2 regions of the Pseudomonas sp. PDM24 genome follow, and region 2 is predicted to be linked to the other one. Evidence: riboswitches for the same ligand, from Rfam matches in the RefSeq annotation. Region 2 holds a riboswitch; the other holds the start of a gene.
What was found. Region 2 has a riboswitch for cobalamin ahead of cobO (cob(I)yrinic acid a,c-diamide adenosyltransferase). Riboswitches for the same ligand answer to the same signal wherever they lie in the genome.
Positions count from the first base shown of each region.

Region 1: linked by a shared signal. The riboswitch ahead of KW837_RS12105 (CbtB domain-containing protein) and the one ahead of cobO (cob(I)yrinic acid a,c-diamide adenosyltransferase) in region 2 are both predicted to bind cobalamin.

Region 1 covers NZ_JAHUWR010000003.1:83,700-92,744, reverse strand. Annotated here, with positions in the region: gene cobM (precorrin-4 C(11)-methyltransferase) at 45-791, opposite strand; gene KW837_RS12115 (cobalamin biosynthesis protein) at 874-1,287, opposite strand; gene KW837_RS12110 (CbtA family protein) at 1,284-1,991, opposite strand; gene KW837_RS12105 (CbtB domain-containing protein) at 2,003-2,209, opposite strand; cobalamin riboswitch at 2,330-2,558, opposite strand; cobalamin riboswitch at 2,746-2,960, shown strand; gene cobW (cobalamin biosynthesis protein CobW) at 3,061-4,128, shown strand; gene cobN (cobaltochelatase subunit CobN) at 4,132-7,998, shown strand; gene KW837_RS12090 (ATP-binding protein) at 8,135-9,045, shown strand, end outside.
Region 2 covers NZ_JAHUWR010000001.1:235,546-244,590, reverse strand. Annotated here, with positions in the region: gene KW837_RS01150 (cobyrinate a,c-diamide synthase) at 1-1,161, opposite strand, end outside; gene cobO (cob(I)yrinic acid a,c-diamide adenosyltransferase) at 1,172-1,783, opposite strand; cobalamin riboswitch at 1,864-2,115, opposite strand; gene KW837_RS01140 (hypothetical protein) at 2,270-2,854, shown strand; gene KW837_RS01135 (sorbosone dehydrogenase family protein) at 2,923-4,236, shown strand; gene KW837_RS01130 (C40 family peptidase) at 4,405-4,941, opposite strand; gene KW837_RS01125 (C40 family peptidase) at 5,107-5,745, opposite strand; gene hda (DnaA regulatory inactivator Hda) at 5,974-6,678, opposite strand; gene KW837_RS01115 (AI-2E family transporter) at 6,909-7,982, opposite strand; gene KW837_RS01110 (DUF2066 domain-containing protein) at 8,013-9,045, opposite strand, start outside.

The DNA of each region.
Region 1 (9,045 bases), on a different contig from region 2:
CGAAGCAGATCCACTGTGGGAGCGGGCTTGCTCGCGAATAGGGCCTATGGGCGATACAAATGCGCATGCCCCGCGCGATACAACGATGATTCACTGAAGTGATCGCTGCCCAACACCCGGCCCACCAGAATCAGCGCCGTCCGGCGAAATCCCTTGGCTTGAACCTTCCCGGCAATATCCGCCAGCGTCCCCACCACCCAGTCCTGATCCGGCCAGGTTGCCCGATGAATCACCGCGATCGGGCAATCGGCGCCGTAGTGCGGCAGCAATTCAGCAAGGATTTTCTCCAGATGATTAACCCCCAAGTGGATCGCCATGGTCGCCCCATGCTGCGCCAGACTGCCCAGTTCTTCACCGGCCGGCATGGCGGTCTTGTCGGCGTAGCGGGTCAGAATCACGCTTTGTGACACGTCCGGCAGGGTCAGTTCAGCACCCAAAAGCGCCGCGCAGGCGGCGGTGGCTGTGACGCCGGGAATGATTTCGAAAGGGATGTCGAGTTCACGCAAGTAGCGAATCTGCTCGCCAATCGCCCCGTACAGGCTCGGATCGCCGGAGTGCACCCGGGCTACGTCTTGGCCGTTGGCATGGGCGGTCTTGATCAGCTCGATGATCTGTTCCAGGTGCAATTCGGCGCTGTTGACCACCTGTTCGGCGCGGTGGCCGTCCAGTACAGCGGCGGGGACCAGGGAGCCTGCATAGATGATGACCGGGCAGCTACGAATCAGCCGCTGGCCTTTGACGGTGATCAGTTCCGGGTCGCCGGGGCCTGCGCCAATGAAGTAGACGGTCATCGTCGTGTCCTGTCAGAAAAAGGGTATGGGCACGCTTCAGATGAAGATTGCTCATGATCGAAGGCGAGGATTATCGGAGATTTTACGCGGCACTGGCCAATGCGAGGGTAGCCTGGGCGTATTTTTGTCGTGGAATCAGCAACTTTGCCGGTGCCTGAGCCAATTGTTCGGCCAGTGCCAGCGCGGCACTTTCCGCTACGCCGTAACAGCCGGTGCGTTCGAACGCGATGTCCGAGTGGTGGCTGAGTTGCGGTTCATAACCGGCCAATTGTTCGCTGCTGAAATACATCAACGGCAATGCCAGTTGTTCGGCCAGTTCGATCAGGGCGGGTTCTTCGCGCTTCAGGTCGATGCTGGCCAAGGCCTTGATCTCACGAAGCTCGATTTGATGGGCCTGTAATGCCTGATCAAGCAGCGCCCGCAGCGTGCTGACGGGGCAGCCGCGCTGGCAGCCCAGGCCGACCACCAGGGTCGGCGCTGCGCTTACGTCAGTCATGCGCAGTATTGGCCATCGCTTTTGCGGCGGAACAACCAGGCGCTGATCAGGCCCAGGGCCAGCCAGAACGCCATGTTGGTCAGCTGCGAAGCGATTTTGAACTGCGCTTCCAGGGCTTGCGGCGCGAGCATCGAATGGACTTCCGGTTGCGGCGCGCCAATCACATGAGGCACGGCCAGGATTGCCACACCAAGGATCTTCATCAGCCAGTGGCGGCTGAATGCGATCAGCGCGATGCCGACTGCTGTGGATGCGGCGGTGCCAATCCACCAGATCTGCCGTTGCGCCAGATCCGCCGCGGCAGTACCCGGCAGTTCAGGTGGCAGGCCGAGGGTGGGCGCCAGCACGAACGTCGCATAACCGGCCAGACCCCAGAGCAAGCCCTGAGAGGTACGGCGTGGAGCGCGCAAGGTGTAGAGGCCCGCGAGCATCAGGGCGAAACCGACCGCCACCACCAGATTGCCGCCGGTGGTCGACAGCACGCGCTGCCAGCCGTCTTCCGGCTCCCAGGCTTCGGCATCGTGGGTGTGAGCGGTGACAGCTCCCGCGGCGTGCTCGTGGATTTCAACCGCGGCAGGCTCGGATTTTTCGTAGGTCTCGGCCTGCAGAATCAGCGGAGCCACCCAGAAGCTTTGCAGCAGGGTCAGCAGCAGGGCGGCCAGCAGCCCGGTGAAACCTGCGGTTTGCGCAATACGCTTGATCATGTCAGCAGGTCTCAATGGCACGGGAATGCGGCGCTGTGACGGGTATCGTGCGCGGCGTTGTGTACCGCTTCGATGTGCGAGAAACCGGCGAAATACACAAGGCTGGCGCCAAGAATCGACGCACAACAAGCGGCGGTCAGGCGTTGGCTCAGGGTAGTGGTGGTGCTGATCGTGCTCTTTTTATCGGTGTTGCTGGCGGTGCTGCTGATGATCGACATGGCGCTTCCCTCTGGTCTGTCAGCGGGTGAATAGAGCGCATGAAAACCTCCGTACGCCGTGGCACGCAGAGATTTCGAACAGCGCCCGCCCACCGCGGGTTTGTTATTCAGTGAACGTAAAAGTCACTTTGTGTTGCGGGCCGGTCTCCGGGCTCGCGAGGGGCAGGGCTTGTGCCCAAACCTGCAAGCATCACCTTCCCATGCCGTATGACGGGCACAGTGGATTTGACGCTTCACTCGCTTACCGTTGCGGGGGCAGCACCGGACTGACATGGCTTTAGAGTAAAGCACATGATTCACCGGTTTCCCGTTTCACCCTGTGAAGGGCACCCGTAACAAGGCGTGTAGGAGAGCATGGGCGGGGGTTGGGCGTCAATTGGCATGGGTTCTCACTTGGATACCGAGTCGCTCCTTTCGCGAGCAAGCCCGCTCCCACAGGGGAACGCATTTCAAATGTGGGAGCGGGCTTGCTCGCGAAGGCGTCGGCTCAGGCGCCACAGAACTCAGGTGGACATTGACCCGCCCCCACACGATGCGTAGCCTTGCGCTTTCGAGGTTCTTCGGCGTCTGCCGAAGCTAAGAAGGGAACGCGGTCGATGCCGCGGCTGCCCCCGCAACTGTGAACGGTGATGTTCGCTGCCACGCCACTGCAAACCCTGATCTATCAGGTTCGCGGGAAGGCGCAGCAAACGCCAGTCGAACGATTGGCACACCGTCAGCCAGGAGACCTGCCTCGATACAGATTCTCACTACAACCGGGCGGGGTGATCCGGTGGCGGAACTCTTGCGCGCGTGCATCCGCCGCTGCGATTGTCGTCCCGTATGCCCGCCACCTTGCCAAAGGGCATCCGATGAAAACACTGGCCAAACTCCCCGTCACCATCGTTACCGGCTTCCTCGGCTCGGGCAAAACCACCTTGCTGCGCCACATGCTCGACAACGCCCAGGGCCGTCGCATCGCGGTGATCGTCAACGAGTTCGGCGAGCTGGGCATCGACGGTGAAATCCTCAAACAGTGCTCGATCGGCTGCACCGAAGAAGAAGCCAACGGACGCGTTTACGAACTGGCCAACGGCTGCCTATGCTGCACGGTTCAGGAAGAATTCTTCCCGGTGATGCGCGAACTGGTGGCCCGTCGTGGCGACCTCGACCACATCCTGATCGAAACGTCGGGCCTGGCCCTGCCGAAGCCTTTGGTTCAAGCCTTCCAGTGGCCAGAAATCCGCAGCGCCTGCACGGTTGACGCGGTGATCACCGTGGTCGACAGCCCGGCCGTCGCTGCTGGTACCTTCGCTGCGTTCCCGGACCAGGTCGATGCCCAGCGCAAACTCGACCCGAACCTGGACCACGAATCGCCGCTGCACGAGCTGTTCGCCGACCAACTGGCCAGCGCCGATCTGGTGATCCTCAACAAGGCCGACCTGATCAGCGCCGCAGACCTGGCCCGCGTGCGCCTGGAAGTCGCCGAAGAACTGCCGCCAGCGGTGAAAGTGATCGAGGCCAGCAGCGGTCGTCTGCCACTGGACGTGCTGATCGGCCTCGGTGCCGGCTCCGAAGAACACATCGACAGCCGCCACAGCCATCACGATCATCACCATGAAGGCGAAGACGATCACGATCATGACCATGACGCGTTCGATTCCATCTCCATCGAGCTGCCACAAGCCGACGAAAGCCTGCTGATGGACGCGCTGACGCAACTGGTGGTCCAGCACGGCATCCTGCGGGTCAAAGGTTTCGCGGCGGTACCGAACAAGCCGATGCGCCTGTTGATCCAGGGTGTGGGCACGCGTTTCGACAAGCACTTCGACCGTCAGTGGGGCGCTGAAGAAGCGCGCACCACCCGTCTGGTGTTGATCGGTCAGGCGCTGGATGCTGCGGCGCTCGAAGCGCAATTGCGCGCTGCGCTCAGCGTTTAAACCATGCACCTGCTCAGGACCCAGCCCGGCGGTTTCGTGTCGGATGACAACATTGCCGACCTTGGACAAACCCCCGCCGAGCTGGTGATTCTGTGCAGCGGCGATTCCAGCCTGGCGTTGCTTGCCGAAGCGGCGCAGCAGTTGCCCGACGATTACCCGAGCGTACGCCTGGCCAACCCGATGCAGGTGCAGAATCACGCCTCGGTCGATCTCTACGTCGACGAAGTGCTGCGCCACGCCAAGGTGATTCTGATCTCGCTGCACGGCGGCATCGCCTATTGGCGTTACGGCATTGAGCGGCTGGTGGAATTGTCCGAGCGCGGTGTGCAGCTGATTCTGGTGCCGGGGGACGATCGCCCGGACCCGGAACTCAGTGACCTGAGCACCGTAACCGCGCAAGACCGCGACCGGCTCTGGCACTTCCTGCGTCAGGGCGGCATGGCCAACGCGCTCGACCTGTTTCGCTGCCTCGCCAGTCGTTGGCTGGATCGCGACTACTCATGGTCCGAGCCGCAAACCCTGCCACGCACGGCGATCTACCACCCGCACAAAAGCCCCGCTGAGTTGAGTGATTGGCAAGCCGACTGGCAAGCTGATCAGCCGGTGGCGGCGGTGCTGTTTTACCGCTCGCATTTGCAGGCGGCGAACACCGGTTTCATCGATATTTTCTGCCAGCGTTTGCAGGCGGCGGGGTTGAACCCGTTGCCGATTGCGCTGGCCAGTTTGAAAGAGCCCGGCTGCCTGACGATGGTCGAGGACTTGCTGGATGAAGTCGAAGCGGGGGTGATTCTCAACACCACCGGTTTCGCCCAGTCCAGCCCCGAAGCGCCGCATCTGCGACCGTTTCGCCGCAACATTCCAGTGATTCAAGCGATCTGCGCCCAGGACAATGAACCCGGTTGGCGCGCCAGCGAACAAGGCCTCGGTCCCCGCGACCTGGCGATGCACATCGCGCTGCCGGAGCTGGACGGGCGGATCATCAGCCGGCCGATCAGTTTCAAGGACCTGGCCTGGCGCAGTGAGCGCAGTCAGTCAGACGTGGTCTGCTACCGGCCGCAACCTGAGCGCATGGATTTTGTCGCCGAACTGGCGCGGCGCTGGATCGATCTGGCGCGGGTGCCCAACGGCGAAAAACGCATCGCCCTGATCCTCGCCAACTACCCGACTCGCGATGGGCGCATCGGCAATGGCGTTGGCCTTGATACTCCGGCTGCGGCATTGAACATCCTCCGCGCGCTGCGCGCCGAAGGTTATCCGCTGCCGGCCGAGTTGCCGGACAGCGGCACCGCGCTGATCCAGCAATTGCTCGGCGGCGTCAGCAACGACCTCGACACCCTCGATCAGCGTCCCTGTCATCAAAGCCTCGCGCTGGACGACTACAACCTGATGTTCAACGCGCTGCCCGAGGCCAATCGTCAGGCGGTGCTGGAGCGTTGGGGCTCGGCCGAAAACGATCCGATGTTCCGTGGCGGACGAATGATGATTGCCGGTCTGCGCTTCGGCCTGACCTTTGTTGGCATTCAGCCGGCCCGGGGGTATCAGGTCGATCCAAGTGCTGTCTATCACGACCCGGACCTGGTGCCTCCTCACGGTTATCTGGCGTTCTACTTCTGGTTGCGCAACACCTATGGCGCTCACGGCGTGATCCATGTGGGCAAGCACGGCAACCTCGAATGGCTGCCGGGCAAGGGCGTCGGGCTGTCGGAAAACTGCTGGCCGGATGCGTTGCTCGGGCCGCTGCCGAACATCTATCCGTTCATCGTCAACGACCCGGGTGAGGGCGCCCAGGCCAAGCGCCGCACCCAAGCGGTGATCATCGATCACCTGATGCCGCCGCTGACCCGCGCCGAAACCTACGGTCCGCTGCGCAATCTCGAATTGTTGGCCGACGAATATTACGAAGCACAATTGCTCGATCCGCGCCGCGCCCGGGAACTGCAGCGCGACATTCTGCAATTGGTGCGTGACACGCACATCGACCGTGAACTGCAACTGGACGAGAGACTCGACAGCGATGCCGATGCGGCGATCTGGTTGCCGCGCCTGGACACGTACCTGTGCGACTTGAAGGAGTCGCAGATCCGCGACGGCCTGCACGTGTTTGGCGAGTCGCCAGTGGGGCGGTTGCGCATCGACACTTTGTTAGCTTTGCTGCGTATTCCTCGCGGCGATGGTCGTGGGGCGCAATCGAGTTTGTTGCGGGCGCTGGCCAAGGCGTTTGCGTTGGGTTTCGACCCGCTGGATTGCGTTTTGGCCGAGCCGTGGACCGGACCACGTCCTGTGGAACTGCAATCGCTTAACGATGAACCCTGGCGCACCGCTGGGGATACCCGTGAGCGCCTGGAGTTGTTCGCCACTCAACTGATTTCGCACACGTTGAACCAGCCTCAAGCCCAACCCGGCCCCTGTGGGAGCGGGCTTGCTCGCGAAAGCGGAGTGTCAGTCGACATTGATTTGCCTGATACACCGCTTTCGCGAGCAAGCCCGCTCCCACAGGAGGCAGGTTGGTCTGAAGTGAACGCCATCATCGACAGCCTGCGCGAAGTCGTTGCCCCACGCCTGGACGCCTGCGGCCCGGCGGAAATGCGCGGCCTGCTGGACGCCCTCAGTGGTCGATTCGTCCCCGCCGGGCCTAGCGGCGCGCCGAGTCGCGGCCGTCTGGACGTGCTGCCCACCGGGCGCAACTTCTATTCGGTGGATGTGCGCAACCTGCCGACCACCACCGCGTGGCGCATCGGCTTCCAGTCTGCGAACCTGATTCTTGAGCGGCACTTGCAAGACCACGGCGATCACCTGCGTCAGCTCGGCTTGTCGGTTTGGGGCACCGCGACCATGCGCACCGGCGGCGATGACATCGCCCAGGCCATGGCGCTGATGGGCGTGCGACCGGTGTGGGCGACGGGCAGCCAGCGTGTCGACGACTTCGAGATTCTGCCGTTGAGCCTGCTGGACCGCCCACGGGTGGATGTGACCTTGCGCGTCTCCGGATTCTTCCGCGATGCCTTTGCAAACCTGATCCGGCTGTTTGACGCCGCTGTACAAGCGGTCGCCGAGCTGGATGAACCGGACGATCTCAACCCGTTGGCGGCCAAGGTCCGCGCCGAGCGGCAAGCGTTGCTGGAATCCGGTCTGGATGAAGACGCTGCGCGGCGGCAGGCCGGCTGGCGCATCTTCGGGGCCAAACCGGGTGCTTATGGAGCAGGCGTGCAGGGCGCCATCGATGGTCGTCTGTGGCAAAGCCGCGACGACCTGGCTGAGGTTTACCTGAACTGGGGCGGCTACGCTTACGGCGGCTCTGACGAAGGCACCGCCGCCCGCGAACAGTTCGCCCAGCGTCTGAGCCAGGTGCAGGCAGTGCTGCAAAACCAGGACAACCGTGAACACGATTTGCTCGATTCCAACGACTATTACCAGTTCCAGGGAGGCATGCTGGCGGCGGTCGAAAGCCTCAGTGGTGAAGCAGCGGCCAGTTATCACGGCGACCACAGTCAGCCGGACTTGCCCAAGATTCGCACGTTGAAGGAAGAGCTTAACCGGGTGATCCGTTCCCGAGCGGCCAACCCGAAATGGATCGACGGGGTCAAGCGTCATGGCTATAAAGGCGCGTTCGAACTGGCGGCGACGGTCGATAACCTGTTTGCGTTCGACGCCACGACGCAGTTGATCGACGATCACCAATATGCGTTGCTGGCGGACGCCTATTTGCTCGATCCGGCAACCCGGGACTTTGTCCGCGAGCACAATCCCCATGCCTTGCGCGACATGACCGAACGCATGCTGGAGGCGCAGCAGCGGGGTCTGTGGAAAGAGCCGGGCGAGTACCGCGAGGCGCTGGAAAATTTGTTGCTGGACATAGAAGAAGACGGGTAACCATAAGAGGTGCGAGGACTTCGTCCTCGATCGCGGGCAAGCCTCGCTCCTACAGGACGGCGGCGCACTTGTAGGAGCGAGGCTTGCCCGCGAAGACGTACTGACAAACACCACCGACCACAATGAGTAATGCCACATGACCGACACCCCCCATTTCCCGCTCTCCGCCGTGGTCGGCGCCGATGACTTGAAGCTCGCGCTGTACCTGACCGCCATCGATCCAAAAATCGGTGGCGTACTGATCGAAGGCCCGCGCGGCATGGCCAAATCGACCCTGGCCCGAGGCTTGGCGGACCTGTTGGCCAGCGGTCAATTCGTCACCTTGCCCCTGGGCGCCACCGAAGAACGATTGGTGGGCACCCTCGACCTCGATGCGGCCTTGAGCGAAGGTCGCGCACAGTTTTCCCCCGGCGTACTGGCCAAGGCCGACGGCGGCGTGTTGTATGTCGATGAAGTCAATCTGCTGCCCGATCACCTCGTGGACTTGCTGCTCGACGTGGCCGCCAGCGGCACCAACCTGATCGAGCGCGACGGGATTTCCCATCGGCATTCGGCGAAGTTTGTGCTGATCGGCACCATGAACCCCGAAGAGGGTGAGCTGCGTCCGCAATTGCTCGACCGCTTTGGCCTGAACGTCGCCCTCAGTGGCCACACCGCACCCGCCGAGCGCGGTCAGATCATCCGTCGCCGACTGGATTTCGACAGCGACCCGCAAGGGTTCTGCGCCGAGTGGGAAAGCCAGCAACACGCACTGCGCGAGCGCTGCCAAAAGGCGCGCTCGGCACTGACGAACATTCCCCTCGACGATGCCGCGCTGGCACAGATCACCGAGCGCTGCTTTGCTGCCGGCGTCGATGGCCTGCGAGCCGATCTGGTCTGGCTACGTGCAGCTCGGGCTCATGCAGCCTGGAGGGGAGCGAATGCCATTGGCGAAGAAGATATCGACGCGGTCGCCGAGTTTGCCTTGCGCCATCGTCGTCGCGAACACTCGCCACCGGCGCCGCACCAATCACCCGCAGCGCAGCCGCCTTCCAATCAGAACCCCAC
Region 2 (9,045 bases):
CGGCTCAAGCCCGGTGCTGGTCAGCGAGTGGTGATAGGTGTGCCCACGCAGCAAACCTTCCGGCAATTCGACCTCCTGCAAGGCCAGCGCGGCAAGACGCTTCTGCATCACCGCATCACCGGCCAGCAAGCCAACCAGTTCAGCGCGAGTGCCCTCGACATCGGTCAAGGAATCCAGCAGATACAGCATGCCGCCACACTCGGCCAGCAACGGTTTGCCCGCCGCGTGGTGAGCGCGGATCGCGGTCAGCATCGGCGTGTTTTGCGACAACGCTACATGGTGCAATTCAGGGTAACCGCCCGGCAGATAGAGGCTGTCTGCCTCAGGTAATTCGCTGTCGCGGATCGGCGAAAAGAAAGTCAATTCGGCGCCCATGGCCCGCAGCAGATCCAGGCTCGCGCCGTAGGTAAACGCGAAAGCTTCGTCCCGGGCCACGGCAATCCGAACACCGGCCAGCAACGGTTCGGCTGCGATCATTTCAGGCGCGGCGAATTCCACGGCTGGCGGCAGCGCCACGTCGCAACTGCTGGCTAATGAGTCGGCGGCCGCATCGAGACGCAGGTCGAGATCATTCAGTTCGCTGGCCTGAACCAGGCCGAGATGCCGACTCGGCAATTCGATCCCGGTCTCCCGGGACAGCGCGCCATACCAGCGCAAGCCTTCAGTCAGGCTGCCTTCGAGCAACTGCGCATGGCGCACGGTGCCGACCCGATTGGCCAGCACACCGGCAAACGGCAAGTCCGGCTGATAACGCGCAAGGCCCAGGGCCAGCGCGCCAAAGGTCTGTGCCATGGCGGTGCCGTCGATCACGCCGAGCACCGGCACACCGAAGTGCCGCGCCAGATCGGCGCTGGACGGCGTACCGTCGAATAGCCCCATGACGCCTTCGATGAGGATCAGATCGGCTTCGCCAGCGGCCTCCCACAATAGACGCCGACTTTCTTGCTCGCCGACCATCCACATGTCGAGTTGATAAACCGGTGCACCGCTGGCGCGCTCGAGAATCATCGGGTCGAGAAAGTCCGGGCCGCATTTGAACACACGAACCTTGCGCCCCTGATTGCGATGCAAACGGGCGAGCGCGGCGGTGACGGTGGTCTTGCCCTGACCGGAGGCCGGTGCGGCGATCAGTACCGCCGGGCATTGACGATGGCTATTCATAAAGTGCAGTTCACAACTCGACGCCTTTTTGCGCTTTGATTCCGGCCTGGAAGGCGTGCTTGATCATGCCCATTTCAGTGACAGTGTCGGCCAGCTCGATCATCTCAGGCTTGACGCCGCGACCGGTGACCACCACGTGCTGCATCGGCGGTCGCGCCTGCAAGTCGCTGAGCACCTGATCGAGATCGAGGTAGCCGTGCTTGAGGGCGATGTTCAACTCATCGAGCACCACCAGACCGATGGCCGGATCACGCAGCAATTCGCGGGACACTGCCCAGGCGGCTTCGGCGGCGGCGATGTCGCGCTGACGGTCCTGGGTTTCCCAGGTAAAGCCCTCGCCCATTACATGAAAACGCACCTGTTCCGGGAAGCGCCGAAAAAATAGCTCCTCGCCAGTGCTGGTGCGCCCCTTGATGAACTGCACCACGCCGCACTGCATGCCGTGGCCCATGGACCGCGCAAGCATGCCGAACGCCGAACTGCTTTTGCCTTTGCCGTTACCGGAAAGCACCAGCAGCAAACCGCATTCATTCGGCGAGTTGGCGATGCGTTCGTCGATCACCGCTTTTTTTCGCAGCATGCGCGCCAGATGGCGTTCGTCACGATCGGGAGTATCAGTCATGGGGGAGCTCTCCGTTGAGGCTGGATAACGGCGGGCAGGCACAAGAATAGACGGCAAGAAGCCTGGCATCGCCCACCGTGATGCCGTTGGATGAATCAGGCCGGTCTCCGGGCTCATGAGCGGCTTGCGCCTGACTGCGCGCCTTCCCATGTCGACAGTCGACACAGTGGCTAGGGCCTGATGACAGGCCCTCGCGCAGCTTTTACTCATTTACCGTTGCGGGGGCAGCGCCGGGATCGTGATCATTCTTCGCTGGAAGAAATTCATTCACCGGCTTCCCTGTTTCACTCTGTCGACCAAGGTCACAGAGCACCTGAAACAAGCCGCGAAGGTTAGAGGGTTGGGGGTGGAGCGTCAATTAAAGCCGGGGCGCCGCTGAGCGAATAACTGCCGTCGATCAATTAACTGACGCCAATCTTGTGCCACACTGTCAGCAGTGATATCAAAGAGCCACAACCTGACAACACAATAACAAGGGTGAGCCACATGCAAGGCATGATCATCAGCAATCCGAAGCTGGAATTCCTGCGCCCGGTGCTGGAACGCTGGTTTGACTGTATCGACCGCTACAACGCCGTGCGCGGCGATAACGATACACCTTACTGGTACGACGAAAACGCCAACCTCGGTCTGCTCTGCGCCGCGGCCTGGATGGCAGAAATGGTCACGCTGGCACAGACGTCGACCCGCAAACAGATCGAAGAAGGCGAACGCAACGCCCGCGCCGATCTGTTTATCGCCAGCAGCGAAGAGCGCGCGTATCTCCAGGCCACCCAGCGCTGGCCACGGGTCAATAGCCTGAACCTGACGCAGGCACTGGCGGACATCACCAGTGACGCGAAGCGAATCAGCTACGCCAGCGATCTGAAACTCGGCTGTCTGTTTGTCGCACCACAAAAAGCCCAACACAGCGCCACCCCGGAAGAACTCCAGGACATGGTCGACGACCTGCAAAAGGAACACACCTGCGCCGTGGCCTGGTATTTCCCTTACGCCTACCGCAAGTTGCGCAATGAAGCCGGCAACTACCATCCAGGCATCGCTGTTCTGCTCAAGGAAGCCCGCGGCTGACCGGTTGAACCATCGACCGTCTACGCTTCTCTATGATTACGTCAATGCATTCATAGGGAAGATCAGTAATGCGCAAACCCCAGCTCGTTTTCATCATCGCGCTCGCCGGAGGGCTCGCCGCCTGTGGTGAAACCTCCAGCCTGCAAGTCTCGGATGGCACAGGCCCCTCGCCCAAGCTGCCAGAACCGAATAAAACCCTGATCCCGACGGTGAACATCGCCCCGGCGATCGGCTGGCCTGAAGGCAAGAAACCTGTCGCCGCCACCGGGACTCAAGTGGCGGCGTTTGCCGAAGGCCTCGATCATCCGCGCTGGCTCTATGTGTTGCCCAACGGCGATGTGCTGGTGGCCGAAACCAACGCACCGCCTAAACCCGATGATGGCCAAGGCATTCGCGGCTGGGTCATGGGCAAAGTCATGGGCCGTGCCGGTGCCGGCGTCCCCAGCCCGAACCGCATCACCCTGCTGCGGGACAAGGACCACGATGGCGCTGCCGAAACCCGCACAGTATTCCTGGAAAACCTCAACTCGCCCTTCGGCATGACCCTGGTCGGCAATGACCTGTACGTCGCCGACACTGATCGCCTGCTGCGTTTCCACTATGAAAACGGTGAGACGGCGATCAAGTCGCAGCCCATCAAGGTGGTCGACCTGCCGGGCGGCACGCTGAATCATCACTGGACCAAAAACGTCATCGCCAGCAAGGATGGCAGCAAGCTGTACGTCACCGTGGGCTCGAATAGCAACGTCGGCGAAAACGGCATGGATCAGGAGGAAGGTCGCGCGGCAATCTGGGAAGTGGATCGCGCCACCGGCAATCATCGAATCTTCGCCTCGGGGATTCGCAATCCAAACGGCCTGGCCTGGGAACCGCAGAGCGGCGCACTGTGGACAGCCGTCAACGAGCGTGACGAAATCGGCAGCGACCTGGTGCCGGACTACATCACATCCGTGAAGGATGGCGGGTTCTATGGCTGGCCCTACAGCTATTACGGCCAGCACGTCGACATTCGCGTCGAGCCGCAAAACCCCGATCTGGTGGCCAAGGCGATTGCACCGGACTACGCGGTGGGGCCGCATACCGCGTCACTGGGCCTGACGTTCGCCGAAGGCAGCAAGTTGCCCGCGCCGTTCACCCAAGGCGCCTTCATCGGCCAACACGGCTCGTGGAACCGCAAACCTCACAGCGGCTATAAAGTGATTTTCGTGCCGTTCACCGCCGGCAAACCGACCGGGCAGCCGGTGGATGTGCTCACCGGCTTCCTCACTGACGACGAAAAAGCCATGGGCCGGCCGGTGGGTGTTGTGATCGATCAGCAAGGCGGCTTGCTGGTGGCGGATGATGTGGGGAACAAGGTGTGGCGCGTGTCCGCGGCCAAGTAATCAGCTCTGACCGTAGGAGCGAGGCTTGCCCGCGAAGGCGGCAGTACAGTCAACATTGATATCGACTGACACACCGCTTTCGCGGGCAAGCCTCGCTCCTACAGCTTATTGCACAGCGCCAACCTATCGCCCAGCGCGAGTCATCCCTCAAGCGAGCGCTAATGACAACTACGGATTATGTGCCAAATGCTCAGGTTGCAAGACGCGCTTGGCGCTCAGGTAGGCTTTCTGCCAGTAAGCCTTGGACAGGCTGTCCAGCTTGACCGTGCCGCCCGTGGCTGGCGCGTGGACGAAGCGGCCTTCGCCGACGTAGATACCGGCATGGCTGACCTGGGAGCCGCCATTGGTGGCGAAGAAAATCAGGTCGCCAGTTTGCAGGCCTTCCTTGCCGACACTGGGGGCTTGCATGCCGATCATTTCGCGGGTGGAGCGCGGTAAGGAAATGCCGGCGACATCGCGATAAACGTAACCGATCAGACCACTGCAATCGAATCCGGAATCCGGCGTGTTGCCGCCCCAGCGATAAGGTGTTCCCACCAGGCCCAGCGCGCGAAACAGCACGTCTTCTGCCGCAGGGGAAAAGGCTTGGGAAGGACCGAAAACAATGGGAGCGCGAACCACCGGCGCAGGTGGCGGTGTGCGGCTGGCGCAGGCGCTGAGCAGCGCTGCGAAGAATATGAATGTGAGGCGGGCCGACATCGTCATAAACAGAACATCCTGATCTGGCTGCGGCTTTTTCCACCGAAAAGGCAGAAAAGAAAACCGCCTGCGCAGAACGCAGGCGGTTTGCCATCAATAATAGATCAGGATTCTAGCGGCTACGCGGCAAACTTCAAGTAAGACTTTAAGTTCGCCCTATAAACTGTCCGCTTACTTGCGAGCCGTGACGATAGCCGGGGCCGCAGTCGGCGCCATCGCGAGTGCGCGCTTGGCTTCGATGAAGGTTTTGCTCCAGTAGCTGTCGCCCAGACTATCAATCCGGACACCACCGCTTTTGCGGCTGCTGGAGTGGATGAACTGGTTGTCACCCAGGTAGATCCCGGCGTGACTGACACGACCGCGACGACCATTGGTGGCGAAGAACAGCAAGTCACCCGGTTTGAGGGCGCTGCGGGCAACCAGAGGAGCGTCAACGTTGATCATTTCGCGGGTGGAGCGCGGCAGGTTCATGCCGGCTTCTTCACGAAACAGATAACCGATGAAGCCGCTGCAGTCGAAGCCGGCCTCGGAGGTGCCGCCGAAACGGTAACGGGTACCGATCAGGGACATGCCACGTTCGAGGATGCTGTCGGCGAGAACCGGAAGCTGGTACGACTTGCCGCCGGCGAAGTCTGCCAGTTCTTTATCGGTGACTAGCTCTTCCTGGAAAAGAACGGAAGAAGACTGCGCGGTAACTGAATTTGAAACCTGCTGTTTTGGCGCTTGCTGGGACACTGGAGAGTGGGCAGCGCAACCGAACAACAGGGTGACGAGTGCGAGAGGCACGAGGGGTGCGAAGCGATTTAGCATGGGCACGACCGTGGCTGATAGTTTCTAAAGAAGCCGCGACTATGCCCGCTATCGACCTCATTTGCAAATTCAATCGATCTGTATGTGACTTTTCGGTTTCTCGTTTACATCTAAGCGCTTAAGCCCATTTTGAACCTTTGCGCAGCCTGCCCTCTTGCAGGAAAGCGGGTTTGTTGACGCCTGGAATATGCCGAAACCCGTGTAAAACCTGAGTTTGATCAGGTTTTTTTACCAACCAAGGGTTTCTTTCAGGAACGGGATTGTCAGCTTGCGCTGGGCTTGAAGGGAGGCCTGATCGAGGCGTTCAAGCAGCTCGAAAAGCGCGCTCATGCTGCGGGTACCGCGGGTCAAGATAAAATGCCCGACTTCATCGGTCAGGTGCAGGCCGCGACGGGATGCGCGCAACTGCAAGGCACGCAATTTGTCTTCGTCAGAGAGTGGGCGCATCTGGAAGATGAGTGCCAGTGTCAGCCGCGACTTGAGGTCTGCCAGCTTCACCGGCAGTTCACGCGGGGACGTCGAGGCGGCGATCAGCAGACGCCGGCCGCTGTCACGCAGACGATTGAACAGATGGAACAGCGCCTCTTCCCAATCCGCCTTGCCGGCGACTGCCTGCAGATCGTCCAGGCAGACCAGTTCGTATTGTTCGAGGTTATCGAGGATTTCAATGCCGCGGTCCAGCAACTCGGCCAACGGCAGGTACACCGCCGGTTCCCCCAGTTGTTCGAAGCGCAGACACGCCGCCTGCAACAAATGCGTGCGCCCTACCCCGTCCTTGCCCCAGAGGTAAATCAGGCTTTCCGTCCAGCCAGCGTCGGCTTCGCAGAGCCGCTCGACATAGCCGAGTGCAGCGGCATTGGCGCCTGGGTAGTAATTGATAAAGGTAGCGTCATCACGCAGACGCACACCTAGGGGCAGCTGAATCGGTTTCATGCTGACTGAACAGTTCCAAAGGAACCGTTAGTGGCCTCTGTGTAAAGTTTGCGAAGTTTATACCCGTGAGGCTGACCGCACAATGCGACAGACCACAAGCAAAATCAAAGGTTTGCGATAACACACTGGTTTTATGACCGTTTCTTTGGCGGCGCATGTGACAGCCACACGAGGGAGACGGGCAAACCTGGCACGCAACCAGACTGCCCGCTACGAGCGATCAAAAAACCTTACACCTCGGATTCGTCGACACCGCCGTAGATATCCGAGTCCTTATACAAATCATGCATATGGCGCACCAGGACCATGATCACCGCCGCCACTGGCAACGCCAGCAACACACCGGTAAAACCAAACAGCTCGCCGCCAGCCAGGATGGCGAAGATCACTGCCACCGGATGCAGGCCGATCCGGTCTCCCACCAGCAACGGCGTCAGGACCATGCCTTCCAGCGCCTGGCCGACCATGAACACCGCGACAATACCGATCATGGGATACAAATCGCCACCGAACTGGAACAGACCGGCAATCAATGCCGCACCAATTCCGATGACGAACCCCATGTACGGCACGATCGCCGCCAACCCGGCAATCAGACCAATCAACAGCCCCAGCTCCAGCCCGACGATCATCAAGCCTGCGGCGTAGATCACACCCAGCGCCAGCATCACCAGCAACTGCCCGCGCACGAAGGCCCCGAGCACTTCATGGCATTCTCCCGCCAAGGTCATGACGCGCTCTTCACGATCACGGGGCAGCAGGCTGCGGATTTTGGCCATCATCAGATCCCAGTCGCGCAACAGATAAAAACTCACCACCGGAATCAGCACCAGATTGGCCAGCAAGCCAATCAGTGCAAGACCTGAAGCCGTCGCTTGACTCAGCACCACGCCGACCACATCGGTGGTCTGGCCCATGTGCTCGCTGAACGCCGCCTTGAGCTTGTCGAATTTCCAGAAGCCGTCCGACAACCCCATCTTCGATTGCGCCCACGGCACGGCGGTGTGCTGCAACCAGTCGAGCATTTGCGGCGCCAGTTCATACAAGCGAAACAGTTGCTTGGCGAGCAGCGGCACCAACACCAACAGCAACGCGGTGACGAGCAATGTGAACAAGGCAAACACCGCCACCACACCCCAGGTCCGTGAAAGGCCGTACTTTTCCAGACGATCCACCAGCGGGTCGAACAGATAAGCCAGCAACAGCGCCACCAAAAAAGGCGTCAGGATCGGGTGCAACAGGTAAACAAACGCGCAAAGCAGGACCACCCCACCGAGCCAGAACCAACGCCGTGTATCGGCCATGTACCACTCCTGCTTCTATATAAAGAAAAACTACCAGCGAAAACGTAACAGTGGTGTCGGTGCCGGGGCTGGCGCTACGGCCGGTGTCGAGCCAGCAACCACAGGCTGAACAGGCACCGTTGGAGCCGGCGCCTCACCGGCCGGAATTTCCTGCAACCTGCCCAAAGACAACTGCGCCCGCAGCTGATCGGGGCTGCCGTTGACCCGATAAAGCACGCGGTCGCCGTCGACACTTTGCAGGCGTGCGCCAAAAGGCTCCAGCAAACGCCCGAGCGTTGCATAACGCTCCAGGCTCATCCCTTGCACTTCCAGCAATTGCTCGCTCGAAGCGCCCGGTTTGGCGGCAAAACGCGGCGCCAGGCGCTGACTGACCGCCAGCATCACCGCATCGGCCAGCGCGGCGGTATCGGCGCCCTGCACGCTACCGGCTTCTTTCTGATCGCCCAACCATAAACGCCACTTGGCTTGCCATTGGCCACCCTCTTCACGGGCATGCACCGCCAGCAAGGCATCGGCATTGTAACGGTCGGATGCTCCTTGCAGCGGCGCAGGGTCTGCACTTTCCAGATTCGGCGCAGTGGCGACAATCTGCTCGTTCAGGTCCGCCAGCGGCAAACGCAGCGGCAGACCACGATGTTGCGCCGCTCGAAGCAGTGGTGTGGCGCTGGCCTGGCCATCGCCGACCAGGCTCGAACCTTCAGTGGAATCGTTCAACCACCAGCCGAGGATCGACGGCCGATTGGCACCCCACACAGCCAACCCGGCACGCCGCAAGGCCTGTTCAGTGGTGGCCGGGTCGAAATCGACTTTCAGCACTTGCGGTGGCCCGGCGTCATATCCGAACTGACTGATGATCTGCTGAGGGTCTTTGCGCACGGTCGCCAGACCCGGGCTCTGCGCCGCCTTTGGGTCGCCAGTCAGGCGCAACACCAACGTATCCAGCGCCCGCTGAGTCGCCTGATCGCGCTCCTCCGGTGTCTGGCTGCTGACGGGCTCGCGCACTTGATAGAGGCCTTTGACGGTTTCGGCATGACCGGTCAGGCTGGCCATGGTTAAACAGCCC